DNA from 4 places in the Hoeflea sp. IMCC20628 genome. Region 3 is predicted to be linked to each of the others. Evidence: predicted binding sites of a transcription regulator. Region 3 holds the regulator's gene; each other region holds the start of a gene.
What was found. Region 3 encodes PhoB, which activates phosphate uptake and scavenging genes when phosphate is short. Its sites were predicted from a motif close to TGTCATNNANCTGTCAT; they were not measured.

Region 1: IMCC20628_RS02735 (esterase-like activity of phytase family protein) is a predicted target of PhoB. The motif match lies at 1,599-1,615, and genes of this name have one in related genera.
Region 2: phnC (phosphonate ABC transporter ATP-binding protein) is a predicted target of PhoB. The motif match lies at 1,526-1,542, and genes of this name have one in related genera.
Region 4: phnF (phosphonate metabolism transcriptional regulator PhnF) is a predicted target of PhoB. The motif match lies at 3,186-3,202, and genes of this name have one in related genera.

The regions. Positions count from the first base shown of each region.
Region 1 is NZ_CP011479.1:581,385-585,676, reverse strand. Features, by position in the region: gene IMCC20628_RS02735 (esterase-like activity of phytase family protein) at 1-1,541, opposite strand, end outside; gene IMCC20628_RS02730 (glycosyltransferase family 1 protein) at 1,672-2,715, opposite strand; gene IMCC20628_RS02725 (cytochrome P450/oxidoreductase) at 2,795-4,292, opposite strand, start outside.
Region 2 is NZ_CP011479.1:1,425,990-1,430,281, reverse strand. Features, by position in the region: gene phnD (phosphonate ABC transporter substrate-binding protein) at 1-512, opposite strand, end outside; gene phnC (phosphonate ABC transporter ATP-binding protein) at 569-1,450, opposite strand; cobalamin riboswitch at 1,632-1,813, shown strand; gene bluB (5,6-dimethylbenzimidazole synthase) at 1,862-2,542, shown strand; gene IMCC20628_RS06695 (DapH/DapD/GlmU-related protein) at 2,539-3,153, opposite strand; gene phnL (phosphonate C-P lyase system protein PhnL) at 3,150-3,857, opposite strand; gene phnK (phosphonate C-P lyase system protein PhnK) at 3,861-4,292, opposite strand, start outside.
Region 3 is NZ_CP011479.1:3,834,670-3,838,961, forward strand. Features, by position in the region: gene IMCC20628_RS18010 (aspartate aminotransferase family protein) at 1-195, opposite strand, end outside; gene IMCC20628_RS18015 (GcrA family cell cycle regulator) at 672-1,196, shown strand; gene IMCC20628_RS18020 (hypothetical protein) at 1,361-1,678, shown strand; gene phoB (phosphate regulon transcriptional regulator PhoB) at 1,688-2,371, opposite strand; gene phoU (phosphate signaling complex protein PhoU) at 2,400-3,122, opposite strand; gene pstB (phosphate ABC transporter ATP-binding protein PstB) at 3,169-3,984, opposite strand; gene pstA (phosphate ABC transporter permease PstA) at 4,054-4,292, opposite strand, start outside.
Region 4 is NZ_CP011479.1:1,419,163-1,423,454, forward strand. Features, by position in the region: gene IMCC20628_RS06645 (methyltransferase domain-containing protein) at 1-202, opposite strand, end outside; gene IMCC20628_RS06650 (DUF3419 family protein) at 199-1,443, opposite strand; gene IMCC20628_RS06655 (UDP-2,3-diacylglucosamine diphosphatase) at 1,493-2,308, opposite strand; gene phnF (phosphonate metabolism transcriptional regulator PhnF) at 2,411-3,166, opposite strand; gene phnG (phosphonate C-P lyase system protein PhnG) at 3,270-3,752, shown strand; gene phnH (phosphonate C-P lyase system protein PhnH) at 3,752-4,292, shown strand, end outside.

The DNA.
Region 1 (4,292 bases), 1.6 Mb from region 3:
CCCTTGCCATCCAGCGTCACGCCTTCGATATCCAGCTTCTGGGCCGGAACACCGCCACGGGTGATGTCGAGCGCGGAGATGATGCGAGCGGGCGTCTGCGTCGCGTCGATCGTGAAGATCCGCGGCTGATAGCCGTAGAAACTGTCATTGATCGCATACAGCATGCCGGTTTTTTCCTGATCAGCGGCCAGACCCGACAGGGCGCCCCAGCCGATGAGACTGTCAGCCCCTTGCGAGGTAATCTGCGGATAGGCGGCAGGCGCTTCCTGCTGTTCATAGACCATGACATGGCTGCGCACGCCGCCATCCTCGATCAGGTCGGCTTCATTGGCCGTGACCACAAGGTTGCGCGTAGCAATCGCAACGATGCCCTCTGGTGCAATGCCCGAAGGCAGCAGCTGCACAAGAACCGGCTTGGCCAGATCGCTGACATCATAAACGCCAACGACAGATGCGCGCTCGGCGCCGACAAAGACATAGGGCTTGCCGTTAAACGTGCCGACCTCGATCGATTCAGGCTCTGCGCCCTTGGCGTCAGAACGCTTGTCGGGATAATGGCCAGTTTCAACAATGGCATATTCCAGCGACATACCGGAGTCGTAAACCACGCTGCCGTCCTTGTTGAAGATGGTCCAGCCGCGTGATCCGCCTTCGTAATCGCCCTCATTGGCAATGGCGAAATGATCATCGTCGATCCATTTCACCGCATCCGGCTCGCGCTTGCGGTCAGCCTGAGTTTCGATAAACAGGAGTGCTGCACGCTCATCAGTCAGGTCGACTTTTTCAAGCGTCACCGCACCTGCGGAGAAATGCGAGATCACCTTGCCGTCGCGGCCGATCACCACGAGATGGTTGTTTTCCTGCAATGTGAGAACTGTTTCACCCAAACCATTGACGTCGACAAATTCCGGTTCCGGATCGTCCGCGCCGATGTCGGCAAGCCCGGTCACATCGGTGAACCGCAGGCTGCCGCAATCGGCAGCCCCGTCCTTGACGTCGATCATCGCCACCTGCCCGGCTGGCATTTGCGGCAACACGCCGTCATTGAGATCTTCATCGCGTTCATTCTCGATGGCAATCACCAGGAATGAAGCGTCTTTGGCCTTGGCAATGGAATCGGGCTGTCCGCCAAGATCGCACTCAGCCGTCACGGCTTTGGTGTCGATGTCCACGGTCACCAGTTTGCCGCCGACAGCGACATAATCCTTCGAGGTGTTGACGGCGACAAAGGCGCTTGAACCGATGATGGTGACCGATGTCGGCTCACCGCCGAGTTCGACATTGCCCAAGGGCTTTGGCGCAGCGATATCGGAAATATCGACGAGGCCGACCACACCCAGCGGGCTGTCGGTATAGACAAGCCGCATGCCGTCTTCGGTGGCGGCGATGATTTCGGATGAGGTCTCGCGATCCTGATCTTCACCGGCCGCCATGTTGAGCGGTGTGGCGAAGGACGACACGCGGTTGAAGTTCATGTCTGCGGCCGAGGCGGAAGCCGCGATCAAGGCAAGAACGGAGGTGAAGCTGAGCAGTCGTGACATATGGCAATCTCCCGGTTTTGATATCCGGGGATGTGGCACAGGCACGATTGCAGCATCATGACGCTGAGATGACGGTTTTATGAAGACAGGCTTTCCCCATGAGGCCCGCCACTTCCGTCAGCGCCGACAGTTACAGATCTGCTGCCCGTTCCGCGTTCTTCAAATTCGAAGTCACGCCATAGCTGATATAGGTCGCATGCAGGAACTGCCGGGCGCAGGCCTGCCAGGAAAAATCCATAGCGCGCCTGCGGGGGAGTTCACGCGGAACTCCAAGACAGGCAAGCGCCGCCTTGCGCAGATCCTGATCCAGCGCGCCCGCCCCGCTATCACCCAGAATGTCCACCGGCCCTGTGACCGGATAGGCAGCAATCGGAACCCCGGAGGCCAGGGCTTCGAGCAAGACCAAACCAAAAGTGTCGGTCAGCGACGGAAACACGAAGACGTCGCCCATCGAGTAAAGCGCCGCCAGTTCAGCCCCGGATTTGGCGCCAGTAAATGTGACATCCAGGTAGCGCGCCTTGAAATCCTCAAGCATCGGCCCGCCGCCGACCACCAGCTTGGTCCCGGGCAGATCCATGGCGAGAAACGTCTCGACATTCTTTTCCACCGCCATCCGCCCGACATGCAAAAACACTGGCCTCGGCAGATCAAGCGGCGCCGGATAATCCGGGTGAAACAGCTTGGTGTCGACGCCGCGCGACCAGATGTGCAGATTGTGAAAGCCCTTGGCCTGGAGCTCGCTTCGCAGGCTTTGCGTTGCCACCAGACAGCCGCGCCCGGCATTGTGGAACCAGCGCATGAAGACATAAAGCCAGCTTTCCGGCATGGGATAGCGCGCCGAGACATATTCCGGATACCGGGTGTGATAGCTCGAGGTGAAACCATTGCGCTTGAGCGCGGCACGGCGGGCCAACAAACCCAGCGGCCCCTCCGTGGCAATATGGATATAGTCGGGAGCTGACTCGGCCATGCGCCGCGCCACAGCCCAAGGCGTCGTAAAAGCCAGCCGGATCTCCGGATAACCCGGCAAAGGCAGAGTACGAAATTCGGCAGGCGAAAGAATATCAACATCAATGCCGAGCGACGCGAGATCGCGCACCAGGTTTTCGATCGACCGGACCACCCCGTTGATCTGCGGACGCCAGGCATCGGTAACAATCAGCAGTTTGGGCATGCACCGGTCCGCCTGGTTCAGTCTGTCGCGGTCTGATAGCGGCGCACCACTAATCAATCAACTGTGGCGGCGGTCCGGCTTAAAGCGCCAACTTGAGTTTTCCGCCGGCAGCACGCGAGCAACAGGCCATCATCCGGTCACTTACCGCTCTTTCAGCTGATGACAAAACCTTGTCGCGATGATCGATAGCTCCCTCAAGCACCCGAACCTCGCAGCTGCCGCAGAGACCTTCCTCGCAATCGCTCGGCACATCGATACCGGCCGCCCGCACAGTCTCGAGCAGTGTGCTGCCAGTGGGGACCGTCAACGTCAGGTCGGAATCCTTCAACTCCACCACAAACGCGGTATCGTCGGCATGCGCGCCGCTGCCAGCATCGGTGCTGAACGCCTCGCATTTGAAGGCGCCTTCCGGCAAATGTGTGCAAAGGGACTCCAGTTCGCCGAGCAGGCCCCGCGGTCCGCAGGCGTGGATCCGTGTTCCAACGCTCCAACCGTCGACGATTGAATTCATTTGGGCGCGGGTCCCTTCACCTGAAACATGAAGCACGACATTTGCGCCATGATCGGCAACCATCCGGTCCAGAAAAGCCATGCGATCACGCGACCGGCCAGCGTAGTGAACTTCGTAGTCACACCCCGAAGCCTTGAGCCGGTCAGCCATTGCCACGATCGGCGTGATGCCGATGCCCCCGGCAATGAGGATGTGACGATCGGCATCCTCCTCGAGCCGGAAATAGTTTTTTGGGCCGCGCATGTGCAGCGTCATTCCCGGAACCAGTTGGTCATGAACGAACCGCGACCCGCCTCGCCCCTCATTCTCCCGCAGCACGGCGATTGAATAGAGCGGATCTGAAGGGTCTCCGCAGAGCGAATATTTACGGCTGAATTCATCGAACACGACATCGATATGCGCACCAGGCGTCCACGGCGGCAGCGGCAAGCCATCCGGGTCTTCGAGACGTACCAGCTTGACCCCCTCGGCAATGAGCTTGGTTTCAGCAACGCGAACGCTCCGTGCGATTTCCTTGGCTGAAGGGGCGCCGACTGGAAATGAGATGCTAGAAGCTGCAAGCGACGGATCGGCATGTTCGGGGTTGTTGGCCGGGTCCCATTCGACAAGAAGCCTGTCGGGTCCGCGAAAGGAAAGGCTCGGCAGATAGGTGAATTGCTGATCTGCGACCAGTTGCATGTGCGGCAGCCGGCGTGTCAGCTCCTCGATGAAAATCCGCATCTCCAGCCGGGCAAAGTTCTTGCCCATGCACTGGTGGCTGCCATAGCCGAAGGTCAGATGCTCAACCGCGCTGTCGCGATAGATATCGAGAAAGTCACCGTTCTCGAAATGACGCCGATCATGATTGGCCGAGCCGCTGACAATCAGCAGCTTGGCATCCTTCGGAATTGTGACGCCTGAAATCTCCGTCTCTCGCGTGGCTTTCCGCCGCCATGCCACCACTGAGCCCTCAAGTCGAAGACACTCCTCGACGGCATTGGGGATCAGCGCCGGATCCTTGCAGATCCGCTCCCAGACCAGTCGGTTGGACAACAACAGCTTGAGTGCATTGGTGCTTGCCAGCGAC
Region 2 (4,292 bases), 2.4 Mb from region 3:
AAATAGTCTGCGATCGGCATGCCGATGGCGGCAGGCAGCGTGACAGAAGGAACCAGGAAGCCCGAAGTCGAGTCGGGATCGGCGAAGCCAAGCTTCTTGCCCTTGAGATCTTCAAGCGTGGTGATGCCCGAATCCTTGCGCGCAACCATGACGGAGTAGTAGCCGGTGGCGCCATCAGTCTGGATCGTGGTCAGGATTGGCTCAACCGCTTTCGGATCTTCGAGATAGACCTTGGCATAGCCGGATGCGCCAAGTTCGGCGTAATCGAGCGTGCCGCCAAGCAGGCCCTGGATCACGCCGTCATAGTCGGCGGCAGGAAACAGCGAGACTTTTTCAACGCCGAGAACGGCTGGCAGGGTGTCGGTCATGCACTGGAAGCTGCGCAGACGGTCGGCTTCGTTTTCGCCACCGAGAATGCCGATGCGGAAGTCCTTGAGGTCTTCGGCAACAGCAGGCTGGACAGCGATGATGGCAGCGAACGAGGCCGCTGCGAGAAGGGCTTTTTTGAACATTGATCTGCTCCTGGTGAGATCCGGCAGGATGCCGGCTATTCCGTTGATGGGGCCTGTCACGCGGGCAAGGCGACCCCGGCGGCTGCAGGTTTGACGCAAAGCGCTGGCTGCAACGGACCGGTGGATTTCGGCTCGGCCGGCAGCACTGGGCGTCCGGCGGAAATCGATGTCGAGGTGATGGCTTCGGATATTTCGGCGCCGTCGGCGGAGGCGCCGTAGATCATCCGCACGGCCTCGGTGGTCAACTCGTCGGGCGAACCGTCAAACACCACCTTGCCGCCGGCCATGCCGATCACCCGCTCGCAATAGGCGCGCGCCGTATCAAGCGTGTGCAGATTGGTGATCACCGTGATGCCTTCGCGCTCATTGATGTCTTTGAGCGCGTCCATCACGATCTGCGCGTTGAGCGGATCAAGTGAGGCGATCGGCTCGTCGGCCAGCACCATCGAGGGCGACTGCATCAACGCCCGCGCGATGGCAACGCGCTGCTGCTGGCCGCCCGACAGGGTGCCCGCCATCTGCAATGCGGTCTGGGCGATGCCGAGACGCTCCAGAGCCATCAGAGCACTTGCGCGCTCTTCGACCGTAAAGATGTTGAGGATGTTGAGCACCGTGGAGCGATGATTGAGGCGACCGAGCAGCACATTGGTCAGCACATCAAGCCGCGGCACCAGATTGAACTGCTGGAATATCATTGCGCAGTCACGCTGCCAGTTGCGCAGATTTGAACCGCCGAGACCTGATACCGTCTTGCCCTTGAACCGGATCTCGCCGCTGCTCGTCGGCGTCAGCCGGTTGATCATGCGCAAAAGCGTTGACTTTCCGGCGCCAGAGCGCCCAATAACGCCGACCATCTGGCCTTCCGGGATCGACAGCGTGACAGCATCAACAGCGATATTTGTTCCAAATCGGCGGGTCACGTCGGTCAGTTCAAGCATGGGCAAATTCCCTCGAAATCATTTTTGGTCTTGCGACCTTCGAGGAGTGACCTAGCCCAGCCATGTGAAAGGCCAATGTCGGTTTGATGTCAGTTTTGTTACGCTCCACAGGCCCGCTTCCAAAACGGCCGACCGTCCGGCATTTGTGCCGTTGGCGGGCTTGCGCTCCCGTCTCCGCCGTGGCCCTATGCGCAGGTCTGGTGCCCGTCAAAAGCGGGAGAATCGGGAATTCGGTGAGACTCCGGAACGTGCCCAACGCTGTAACGGGGATGGTCTGCGCGACATGCCACTGGGCAAGCCCGGGAAGGCGCGCAGGTCAGATGATCCGAAGTCAGAAGACCGGCCAGATGTCATAGCCTTGCCGCACATGGACGGTGCAGTGGGGTGTTACGGATTGTTGGGGATCAAACAATGCCGAAGACATATATGCTGGCGCCTGCTGTCAGCTTTTCAAGCTCGGAACGAGACGCCGTATACAAGGCCATCTTCACCCGCCGCGACGTGCGCGACCAGTTCCTGCCGGACCCGGTTCCGGGTGACGTGCTGCGGCGGCTTTTGCAAGCCGCGCATCACGCGCCGTCCGTGGGTTTCATGCAGCCCTGGAATTTCATCACCATCCGGAGCCAGTCGGTTCGCGATCAAATTGCCGATGCGTTTGGGCGCGCCAATGATGAAGCCGTCAAACTTTTTCCCGAAGAACGGCAATCCAAATACAAATCATTGAAGCTTGAAGGCATTCGCAAGGCGCCGCTCAACATCTGCATCACCTGCGACCGCAACCGCAGCGGAGAGGTGGTTCTGGGCAAAACCCACAATTCCAGCATGGATCTCTACAGCACGGTCTGTGCAGTGCAGAACCTCTGGCTCGCCGCACGCGCCGAAGGCATTGGCATGGGCTGGGTCAGCATTTTTCGCGACGCTGATCTCAAATCCATTCTCGACATTCCCGAGCGGATCGAAATCGTCGCCTATCTCTGCCTCGGCTATGTCGATGAGCTCTATGAGCAGCCGGAACTGGAGGTCAAAGGCTGGAACCGGAGGCTGCCGCTCGACGATCTGATTTTCGAGGAGCGCTGGCAGGACGAAACCTAGCCGCCTTGTTTTTCGATGAATTCCTCGACCGGCAGCGTGCGGAAATCCTGCAGCGCCGCATGCAGCTTCTCGTGCTCCCAGTCCCACCAGGCCAGCGCGTCGAGGCGGCGGGCGATGTCATCGGAAAACCGCTGCCGGATGGTGCGCGCCGGCACGCCGACGGCGATGGCGAAATCAGCGACATCTTTTGTGACCACCGCGTTGGCGCCGATGATGGCGCCATTGCCGATGCTCACACCCGGCATCACCACCGCGCCATGCCCGATCCAGGTATCATGGCCGATCGTGATCCGCTGCCCGGCGCGCCAGTCGAAGAAATCCTGATTGTCAGTCTCACCGTCAAAATACCACGACGAGCGATAGCTGAAGTGATGCAACGACGCCTGCTCCATCGGGTGCATGCTGGCATAGATCCGTACATGACTGGCGATATTGGCGAATTTGCCGATGCTCGCATAGGCTATCTGGGTGTTCTCGACGCAGTAGGAATAATCCCCCATGGTCGAGTGCGCCACAGTGCAATGAGCGCCTACTTCGGTGTAGCGGCCTAGACTGGATTCGACGATCTTGGCGCTGTCATGCACCAGCGGCGTATCGGACAGCCGGGTCATGCTGCCGTCTTTCCGGTGGCAAAAGCCGATACGTCAATCACATGATCGGCCACTGCATTGCGCACGTCCTGATCGTGGAAAATGCCGAGCAGTGCAGCGCCATCGGCCTTCTTGCGGGCAATCAGATCGATTACGACTTCGCGGTTGGCTGCATCCAGCGATGCTGTCGGCTCATCGAGCAACAGGATCGGGTGATCGGTAATGAAGCCGCGGGCAATATTGACGCGCTGCTGTTCGCCGCCCGAAAACGTCGCTGGCGGTAGCGACCAGAGTTTTTCCGGCAGATTGAGTTCAGTAAACAGATCCCGCGCCCGCTGATGCGCGATCTCCTGCGCAATACCCCGGATCATCAACGGCTCGGCGGCGACATCAAGTGCCGAGACGCGTGGCACCGCGCGTAAGAACTGGCTGACATAGCCGATGGTGTCACGCCGGATCGCCAGCACCATGCGCGGATCGGCACTGGCGATATCGATGTGTCGACCGTGATGGTTGACCAGAATCTGCCCGCTGTCGCAGCCGTAATTGCCGTAAAGCATTTTCAGGATCGAGCTTTTGCCGACGCCTGACGGGCCACCAAGCACCGCGCAGGATCCCGATTTCAGCGAAAACGACACATTGGTGACGACCGGCAATTCGACGCCGCCACGCATATGCATGACGAATGTCTTTTTCACTTCCGAAGCGACAAGCAGCGTTTTCATAGATCAGACCTGAAGAATGGAGGAGACGAGGAGCTGGGTGTAGGGCGCACGCGGATCATCGAGCACCCGGTCGGTGAGACCGGCCTCGATCACCCTGCCCTCTTTCATCACGATCATCCGGTCCGACAAAAGCCGCGCCACCGCAAGATCGTGGGTGACCACCACCACCGCAAGACCGAGATCGGAGACCAGCCCGCGCAGCAGGTCGAGAAGTCGTGCCTGCACGGAGACGTCCAGCCCGCCGGTGGGTTCATCCATGAACACCAGCCGTGGTTCGGTCACCAGATTGCGGGCAATCTGCAACCGCTGGCGCATGCCGCCGGAGAAGGTCCGCGGTTGATCATCAACCCGGTCTTCATCGATTTCGACGCGGGACAGCCATTCAATCGCCGTGTTGCGGATATTGCCGTAATGCCGGTTGCCCACCGCCATCAG
Region 3 (4,292 bases):
CCACAATTTGTCGGCCTGCGCTTTCAGCGCTTCGACAAGATGCGGATGGGTATGGCCGAGCGAATTGACCGCGATGCCGGCGGCAAAATCGAGATAGCGTTCGCCAGTGTTCGTCTCCAGCCACACGCCATGCCCGCGTTCAAAGACCAAGGGAACGCGATTGTAAGTATCATAAAGCGGCTTGACATCAGCCATGGCGCTCATCTCCCATTGGACACCGGGCATCGGTGCATTGACCGAAGCTTGGCGGAGGTTGTTGCGTTCCGCCCAGTCACCCAGTGCCGGAAAACCAAAAATGCCGCCCATTCCGGGGCGGCGTGGGCACTATTTACATTTCGGTATGGACTGTCAATGAGACAAGCTGTGCGCCTGGTCCAGCGCCGGTTTGCACTTTATCTTATGCGGGAGCATATCGGGATGGCTGTCTGGAAGTGCGGCACGGCCTTCAGCCAGTCTCAACCTGTAAGTTGGGGAAAACCGAAAAAAGGAATCGGCATGATTCGCCTGACTCTTGTCATAGAGTCATGCAACCACTAAGTTGAATTTATGAATTAGACGTTCGCGGCGGACACTATTCACCTCACAGTAACCGAGCGCTTGAGCTCCGGTCATCCGGAGCGGCGGTGAGGGATTCTGCCATCCCGGAACACGGGATAAACGGAGACCAAGGCATGAACTGGACTGATGATCGGGTTGAAAGACTCAAGAAACTCTGGGCAGACGGGCTGAGCGCCAGTCAGATTGCGGCACAGTTGGGCGGCGTCAGCCGCAATGCTGTGATCGGCAAGGTGCATCGCCTCAACCTTCCCGGCAGAGCCAAAAGCGGCGGTCAGGCGGCCGTGCGGACCAAACGCACAACCGCAGCACCGCGCGCACCGAATTATGCCGGACGCACGGCGACACAGACAACACGCACCGTCAGCCGTTCAAGCGGCGGCGCAGCTTTGAAAGATGATCTCGACGTCGTAGCCGTGGAGAACATCGATACGCGGCCGGTCGATGACGTTGTGGTGCCTATTTCACGGCGCCTTACGCTGATCGAGCTTTCAGAGCGGACCTGCAAATGGCCACTTGGCGATCCTCTGCAAGAGGGCTTTCATTTCTGCGGCAATGATTCAGGCGAGGCGTCTCCCTATTGCGGCTACCACGCCAAACTGGCGTTCCAGCCGTCCAGCGAGCGCAAGCGCGCCCGCTGAACCAATTTCGATTGAAGACAGCAAAGCCCGGATCCATCAATCCGGGCTTTTTTTTGCGCTCGTGTGGCCGTGACGGTTGAGATCATGGATGGTGACGCGGAGACCGCAATCAATGTAAGTTGTCGGTCGCGACACACTCAAAATCAGGCAAAGAGGATCGGCCGATGCGCCATTTGATGACTGCACTTCTGCTTTTGCCGATGTCCATCGCACCTGCCGCAGCCTCCTCGGATGACGCCTGGGCTGAATTTGCCGCCGAGGTGCGCAGCAAATGCCTTGAGGCGGCCGCGCCTATGCTCGACGACGGCAAGGCCGCCGTCGATCCTTTCGGCAGCGAAAGCTTCGGTCTCGCTGTGGTGACCGGCAAGGCCAAAGGCGGCGACGCCTTTGTGAGCTACATCTGCGTCATCGACAAGCAGGACCGGAGTGTCGAGCTCGGCAGTGAACTCACGGCCGAAACGTTGACTGTCACCATCCCCTGAGGTCCCCGGTCAGCTCTCGATCGAATAGCCGGCGCCACGCACGGTGCGGATGGTGTCGCGCATACCCGACAGATTGACCGCCTTGCGCAACCTGCCGACATGCACATCGACGGTTCGTTCATCGACATAGACATCGTGACCCCAGACGCCATCGAGCAGTTGCGCCCGCGAGTAAACCCGGCCGGGTGAGCTCATCAGATATTCAAGAAGCTTGAACTCGGTCGGCCCCAGCTTGACGTCGCGGCCGCGGCGGCGCACCCGGTGCGTTTCCCGGTCCAGCTCGATGTCGCCAACCTTGAGCAGTGTGGAAATGCTTTCCGGCCTTGCACGGCGCAACATCGCCCTGACCCGGGCCAGCAATTCTGGCGTGGAGAACGGTTTGACAACATAATCGTCGGCACCCGTTGCGAGCCCGCGAACCCTTTCACTTTCCTCGCCGCGCGCCGTCAGCATGATGATCGGCAAGCGTTCGGTTTCAGGCCGTGCGCGCAGGCGCCGGCACAATTCGATGCCGGAAATACCGGGCAGCATCCAATCCAGGATCAGCAGATCCGGGACACGTTCCTGCAGCCGGATCTCGGCCTCGTCGCCGCGGAGAACGGTGTCGACGTCGTAGCCTTCTGCTTCCAGGTTGTAGCGAAGCAGCACCGAGAGTGCTTCCTCGTCCTCAACCACTGTAATGCGCGGGCTTATCGCCATGATCTGTAAACTCCCCGCATTGTCACGCCGAACCCGGATCGGATACGATCATGCTGGCGGTGTCATCGTCCTTGGGGCGGTCAGCGGACAGTTGCTCGCCGGTGGCAACGTAATAGACCGTTTCGGCAATGTTGGTGGCGTGATCGCCAATGCGCTCGATGTTCTTGGCACAGAACAGCAGATGGGTGCAGGCAGTGATGTTGCGCGGGTCTTCCATCATGTAAGTCAGCAATTCGCGGAACAGCGAGGTGTAGATCGCGTCAATCTCCTCGTCACGCTCGCGAATGGTGTGTGCGAGCTCCGGCGAGCGTGTGGCAAAGGCGTCGAGCACCTCCTTGAGCTGGGTCAGGGCCAGTTCGGCCAGATGCTCGAGTCCGCGCACCAGCTTGCGCGGCTGCGCCATGGTGTGGACGGCGATCACCCGCTTGGCGATGTTCTTACCCAGATCACCGACGCGCTCGAGGTCCGACGCGATGCGGATCGAGCCGATGATTTCGCGCAGATCCGACGCCATCGGCTGGCGCTTGGCGATGATCAGAACCGCCTTGTCGTAAATCTCGCGTTCGCCCTCATCGAGCAGCAAGTCTTCGGAGATGACCCGCTGCGCGGACGCCGTGTCGGCGTTGACGAGCGCCGCGACCGCGTCGGCGACCATGCGCTCGGCGATGCCGCCCATTTCCGACAAGCGGCGCACGAGGAAGCGGAGTTCGTCATCATAGGCTGTGACGGTATGAGCTTCGGGCATTTTGTGATCCTTCAATTCTGTATTCGTGATGCGCGTGGCGGGCGCATTAGCCGAAGCGGCCGGTGATGTAATCCTGGGTCAGCTTTGTGTCCGGATTGGTGAACATCTTGTCGGTCGGGCCTTCCTCGACGAGCTTACCCAGGTGGAACATCGCCGTGCGTTGCGACACACGGGCCGCCTGCTGCATCGAGTGGGTGACGATGACGATGGTGTAGTTCTCGCGCAATTCGTCGATCAGCTCCTCGACCTTGGCCGTGGCGATCGGGTCAAGCGCCGAACAGGGCTCGTCCATCAGGATCACTTCGGGGCTAACGGCGATGGCGCGGGCGATGCAAAGCCGTTGCTGCTGGCCGCCGGACAGGCCTGTTCCGGGCTCGTGCAGACGGTCCTTGACCTCGTTGAACAGGCCGGCCTTGATCAGGCTGCGCTCGACGATCTCGTCCATCTCGGCGCGGGTGGAGACCTGGCCATGAATGCGCGGTCCATAGACGACGTTTTCATAGATCGATTTGGGGAACGGATTGGGCTTTTGAAACACCATGCCGACGCGGGCGCGCAGCTCGACGACATCAATCATCGGTGCGTAGATGTTCTCGCCGTCGAAGGTGATCTCGCCGGTGATCCGGCAGATGTCGATGGTGTCGTTCATCCGGTTCAGGCAGCGCAGAAATGTCGACTTGCCGCAGCCGGACGGGCCGATCAGCGCGGTGACGCTGTTCTTGCGAACCTCCAGATTGACGTCAAACAGCGCCTGTTTCTCACCGTAGTAGACGCAGACATCGGTGCCGCGCATCTTGATCTCGAACTGATCAACCGATGCGTTGACCGCTCTTTCCGTAGCCGCTTCCGACATGATGTTCATCTCCGTCTTCCCTTCAACAATTCCAGTATACTCAGGGCGTGGTCGTTTGTGCGATTGCATCTTTTGCATCTACCAGCGGCGCTCAAAGCGGCGGCGCAGCAGAATGGCTATGGCGTTCATGATCAGGAGAAACACCAGCAGCACAATAATGGCGCCCGATGCCCTCTCGACAAAGGCCGGATCGCCACGCTGGGTCCAGTTGTAGACCTGAACCGGGAGCGCCGATGCCGGATCAAAGAATCCCTCCGGCGGCGCTCCGGGATATTCGCGCACGAAGGCCACCATGCCGATCAGCAACAGAGGTGCCG
Region 4 (4,292 bases), 2.4 Mb from region 3:
CAGGATAGCGCTTTGCCGTCAGGATCAGATTGCGGGCGGTGCCGCAGCCGATTTCGAGCACGGTACCTCCGGTTGGCGGCTTGAGGGCGGCGATCAGATCATTGCGGCCAAGCAGATAGTAGCGCCGGGTCAGATCATAGATATGGCGCTGATGGCGATAGATGCCATCCATCACCGAGGCGTTGGCGGAGACGCTGCTCATGCGCCGGCGTCGCGTTTGACGTGGAGATGAAAGCCGCCGTATATCGCCGAGCGATCGCGCGCGCCGAGCTCCCGGCTTTGCTCAATTCGGTAATCCCATTTGGTGAGAATTCCGTCGGGAACCCGGCCCGGAAGTGGTGAGTGCGCGGCGGCGGTGCGGTAGATGACGCGGGCATACGGGGTCGCGGTGCGAGTGATTTCGGCCCACAATTCGGACAACTGGCTGTCTGTCATCCAGTCCTGCGCATCGAGAAGCACGAAGGCGTCAACCGAAGCTGCGGGGCGGGCGGCGAGCATGGCTGTGATGTTCTCGTTGACGATCTCGACCCGGCCGGCATTGCGGCGGATGGTTTCGAAATTGCGGGCTTCGAGATAGGGCGGCAGGCTGGCTGTCTCGCCTGGCTGATAGCCGCGGCCGAAAGCCTGCCAGGCAAAGTAATTGTCCTTGAGCGGAAAGCCGCAGGCCAGCTTTTCGGTGCGGGTTTTCAGCGCGCCGGTCATGCCGTCGGGCGCATCACCTGCCAAGGCATCATACTGCGCCGGTGGAATGCCAAGTCCAAACAGCGACGCGCGCAGCGAAGTCAGCGCCTTGAAACTGCGGCTGTCGAATACAGGTGCAATCCGCGTTTCGAAGAATTCACGCTGCTTTTCGATGCTGTCCATGCGCAGCAATTCGCGCGGGTCGATACCGTAGAGTTTGCCGGTTACGTGGGCGGCAGAAATGAAGCGTCCGAGCAATCCGGTCGAATAGAAGCCGCGGGTGAAACGGCTGATGCGGCGGCGTCCGTTGATTTCCCGCCCGCCCCAGTAGGCCCGCGTCTTCTCATCAAGATGCGGGCGGATGTGACGCTCATAAAGCGCAACATTGGTTTTCAGATTGGCGTGCCGGAACAGGTTGGAAAACGAGGTGTGGTCGGGCAGATGCGCAGCAGCTGCGAGCTTGAGCTTACCCAAAGCCACATGGGCGGGGGAGAGATCCACGGCAATAATCTTGGCCGGGTTCGCGGTCAGGTAGGACATGACATTGCATGAGCCCGAAGCGATGGTGACAAGGGTATCGGTCTCCTTGAGCGCCAGAGCTTCCATATCGACCAGCGGATCTTCCCAGATCTGCGGATAGACCAGGCCGCGGAACGCTGCCGAGAACACCCGCTCGAGAATGCCGGTCGAGGACAAGGCCGTGTTGCGGACGACCGCACCGTCGATACGAGCGCCGACGGCGGTGGTTTCAATCATGGTCATTGTGATAACTCCGAGGGAGAGAAGAGGGGGCGGCCAGTCATGATAAGAATCATGCCGCTTGGTCCTGCTTGCCTGGTATCTGTTTGAGGGGGGCGCTCTTGGCGACCTGTCCGGCCTTTTCCGGGATGCGGCGTGACCAGTCGATGATCTCCATACGGCCGTCGGAATGCTCGACGACGGCGGTGCAGCTTTCCACCCAGTCGCCGGTGTTGATGTATCGGATGCCGCCGCGCATCTCGTTGGCGGCGTGATGGATGTGACCGCAGATGACGCCATCGGCGCCATGTTTACGGGCTTCATCAGCCAGTACTTCTTCGAAGTCGGAGATGAAGTTGACGGCGCCCTTGACCTTGAGCTTGGCCCAGCGGGAGAACGACCAGTAGCGCAGGCCCAGCAATTTGCGGGAGCGGTTGTGCCATTTGTTGGTCCACATCGCCAAGCCGTAGGCCATGTCGCCCAGATGGGCGAGCCAGCGGTGGTTCATCACCACCATGTCGAATTCGTCGCCGTGGATGACCAGCAACCGCTTGCCGTCGGCGGTTTCAAACACATCGCGTTCGCGCACTTCGATGCCGCCAAAATGAACGCCCTGATAGTCGCGCAGCATTTCATCGTGATTGCCCGGCACATAGATGATGCGTGTGCCCTTGCGGGCCTTGCGCAGCAGCTGTTGCACCACGTCGTTGTGAGATTGCGGCCAGTAAAAGCCCTTGCGCTTCATGCGCCAGCAATCGACGATGTCGCCGACCAGATAGATCGTCTGTGCATCATGCTCGCGCAGGAAATCGATCAGGATATCCGCCTGACAATCGGGAGTGCCGAGGTGGATGTCGGAAAGGAATATCGTCCGGAATTTTTTGGTCACGGAGCCCGCCTGAACCTTGAGCAATCGTCTTGCTGGCAGGCTTAAACACGATTCAGTTCTCAGTTTTGTGACGGTGATTGTGACAATGCGGTAGCGGCGGGGTCAGCCTGTGTCGCCATTTCCCTTGGATGCATCGTTGTCGATGAGCAGTTCGACCCTGTCGGCAGCAAAGCGGGATTCGCCGTAGAGGACCGGCTGGCCTCGGGAATCAATATCAATCGCGCGGGTCAAGAGGACGATGGCGCCGGGCGAAAGTGCGAGCAGATCGAGATCTTCGCTGCTGGCATGCCGGGCTTCGATTGCCGTGGTCTTGCGGGTGTAATCGTCAACGCCGAGCAGCGCCAGGGACGCCGTGATCGAGCCGGTCTCGGCATAGAGGTCGGCGATCTGAGCGAACCGCGCCGCGTCAAACCAGGAAGTGGCGGCCGAAACCGGCACGCCGTCAGCAGCCGAGACTGTCGACAGTTCGATGACTGGCGTGCTTTCAGGCAATGACAGTGCCGTGGACACATGGAGCGGGGCGGGCAAAGTCTTGCTCGACAGCAGCTTGCCGGACCGGGTTTGCGCCTGATTTTCCAGGCCTGAGGAAAAACGCGTGCGCTGGCCGATGGGATAACGAAGACGCTTGCGGTCATTGAGAAAGGTGCCGCGGCCTTGCTCGGCGCGCAGGATGCCTTCCTTCTCCAGCGCTGCAATCGCGGCGCGGACGGTATGCCGGTTGACGCCGAAGCGGGTCGCCAGTTCCGCCTCCGAGGGCAGGCGCTCATCGGGCGCAAGTCCAGTGAGAACCGATTGGCGGATCTGGTCGGCGACCTGCCGCCACAGCGCGATCCCGGTGCGTCTTTGCACAGTTTTCAAACCGGCTTTCCTTTCGTGGTGTCACAGGCTCGTCATACGCGCCGTTTAAGTGTAGCGTAAGTTATATAATTGTCTAGATAAATAGACAAATAAGGAGTTCTCAATGTCGCTTGCGAAGAACGTGCAGGAAAACGCGCTAGCTCCGGACATCGCAGCGCGTCAAAGACGCCTGTCAGTACTGGCGAAGGCGCCAGGCAAGGAGTTGTTGTCGTGCTGGAAACAGGCCGAACTTGACCCCGAGGTGCATCTGTTGCGCGGCCCGGAATCGGGCCTTGTCGCCTTGCGCGGCCGTATTGGTGGAAACGGTCAGCCATTCCATGTCGGTGAGATGTCAGCCACACGGGTGACTGTGCGGATCGGGTCCGGTGAGGTCGGGCATGCAATGATCAGCGGGCGCGACACACGCAAGGCGCAACTGGTCGCAGTCATCGACGCGCTGGCGCAGGATCCCGCCCATGCGAACACGATTGAGCAGGTGATCGTTGCTCCGCTCGAAAAACTGGCTAGCGAGACAGATGCCAAGCTGCGCGAAGAGACCGAAGCGACCCGGGTCAATTTTTTCACCATGGTGCGAGGAGAAGACTGATGTCTGCTGCAACACACTCATCGACCGTTTATGAAGGCGGGTTCGCCGATCCTGTCGGCGCGTCGCAAAGCGTGTTCCGGGCATTGATGGACGCGATGGCGCGCCCCGGCTCGGTACATGCGTTACCGGTTGTGACTGCGCCGCCGGCACCGCTCACGGCCTCTGCAGCTGCGCTGATTGCCACGTTGGCCGATGCCGATACACCGGTCTGGCTTGATCCAGCACTGAACAAGACTTCTGCAGTCAAGGACTGGATCGTGTTTCACACGGGTGCGCCGGTTACCGTGCATCAGTCGGAAGCTGCATTTGCGCTGGTGGCGAGCCCGCAGAGCCTCTCGGCGCTCAACGGATTTTCGCTTGGCACCCAGGAGTTTCCGGATCGCTCGACGACAATCATCCTGCAGGTTTCCAGCCTGACGGACGGTGCCGCGCTGAAGCTCGAAGGTCCCGGCATCAAGCAGCAGGCAAGCCTGTCGCCCGATCCGATGCCGCCGCATTTCGAGGCGCAGTGGCAGGCCAACAGGGCCGCCTTTCCGCGCG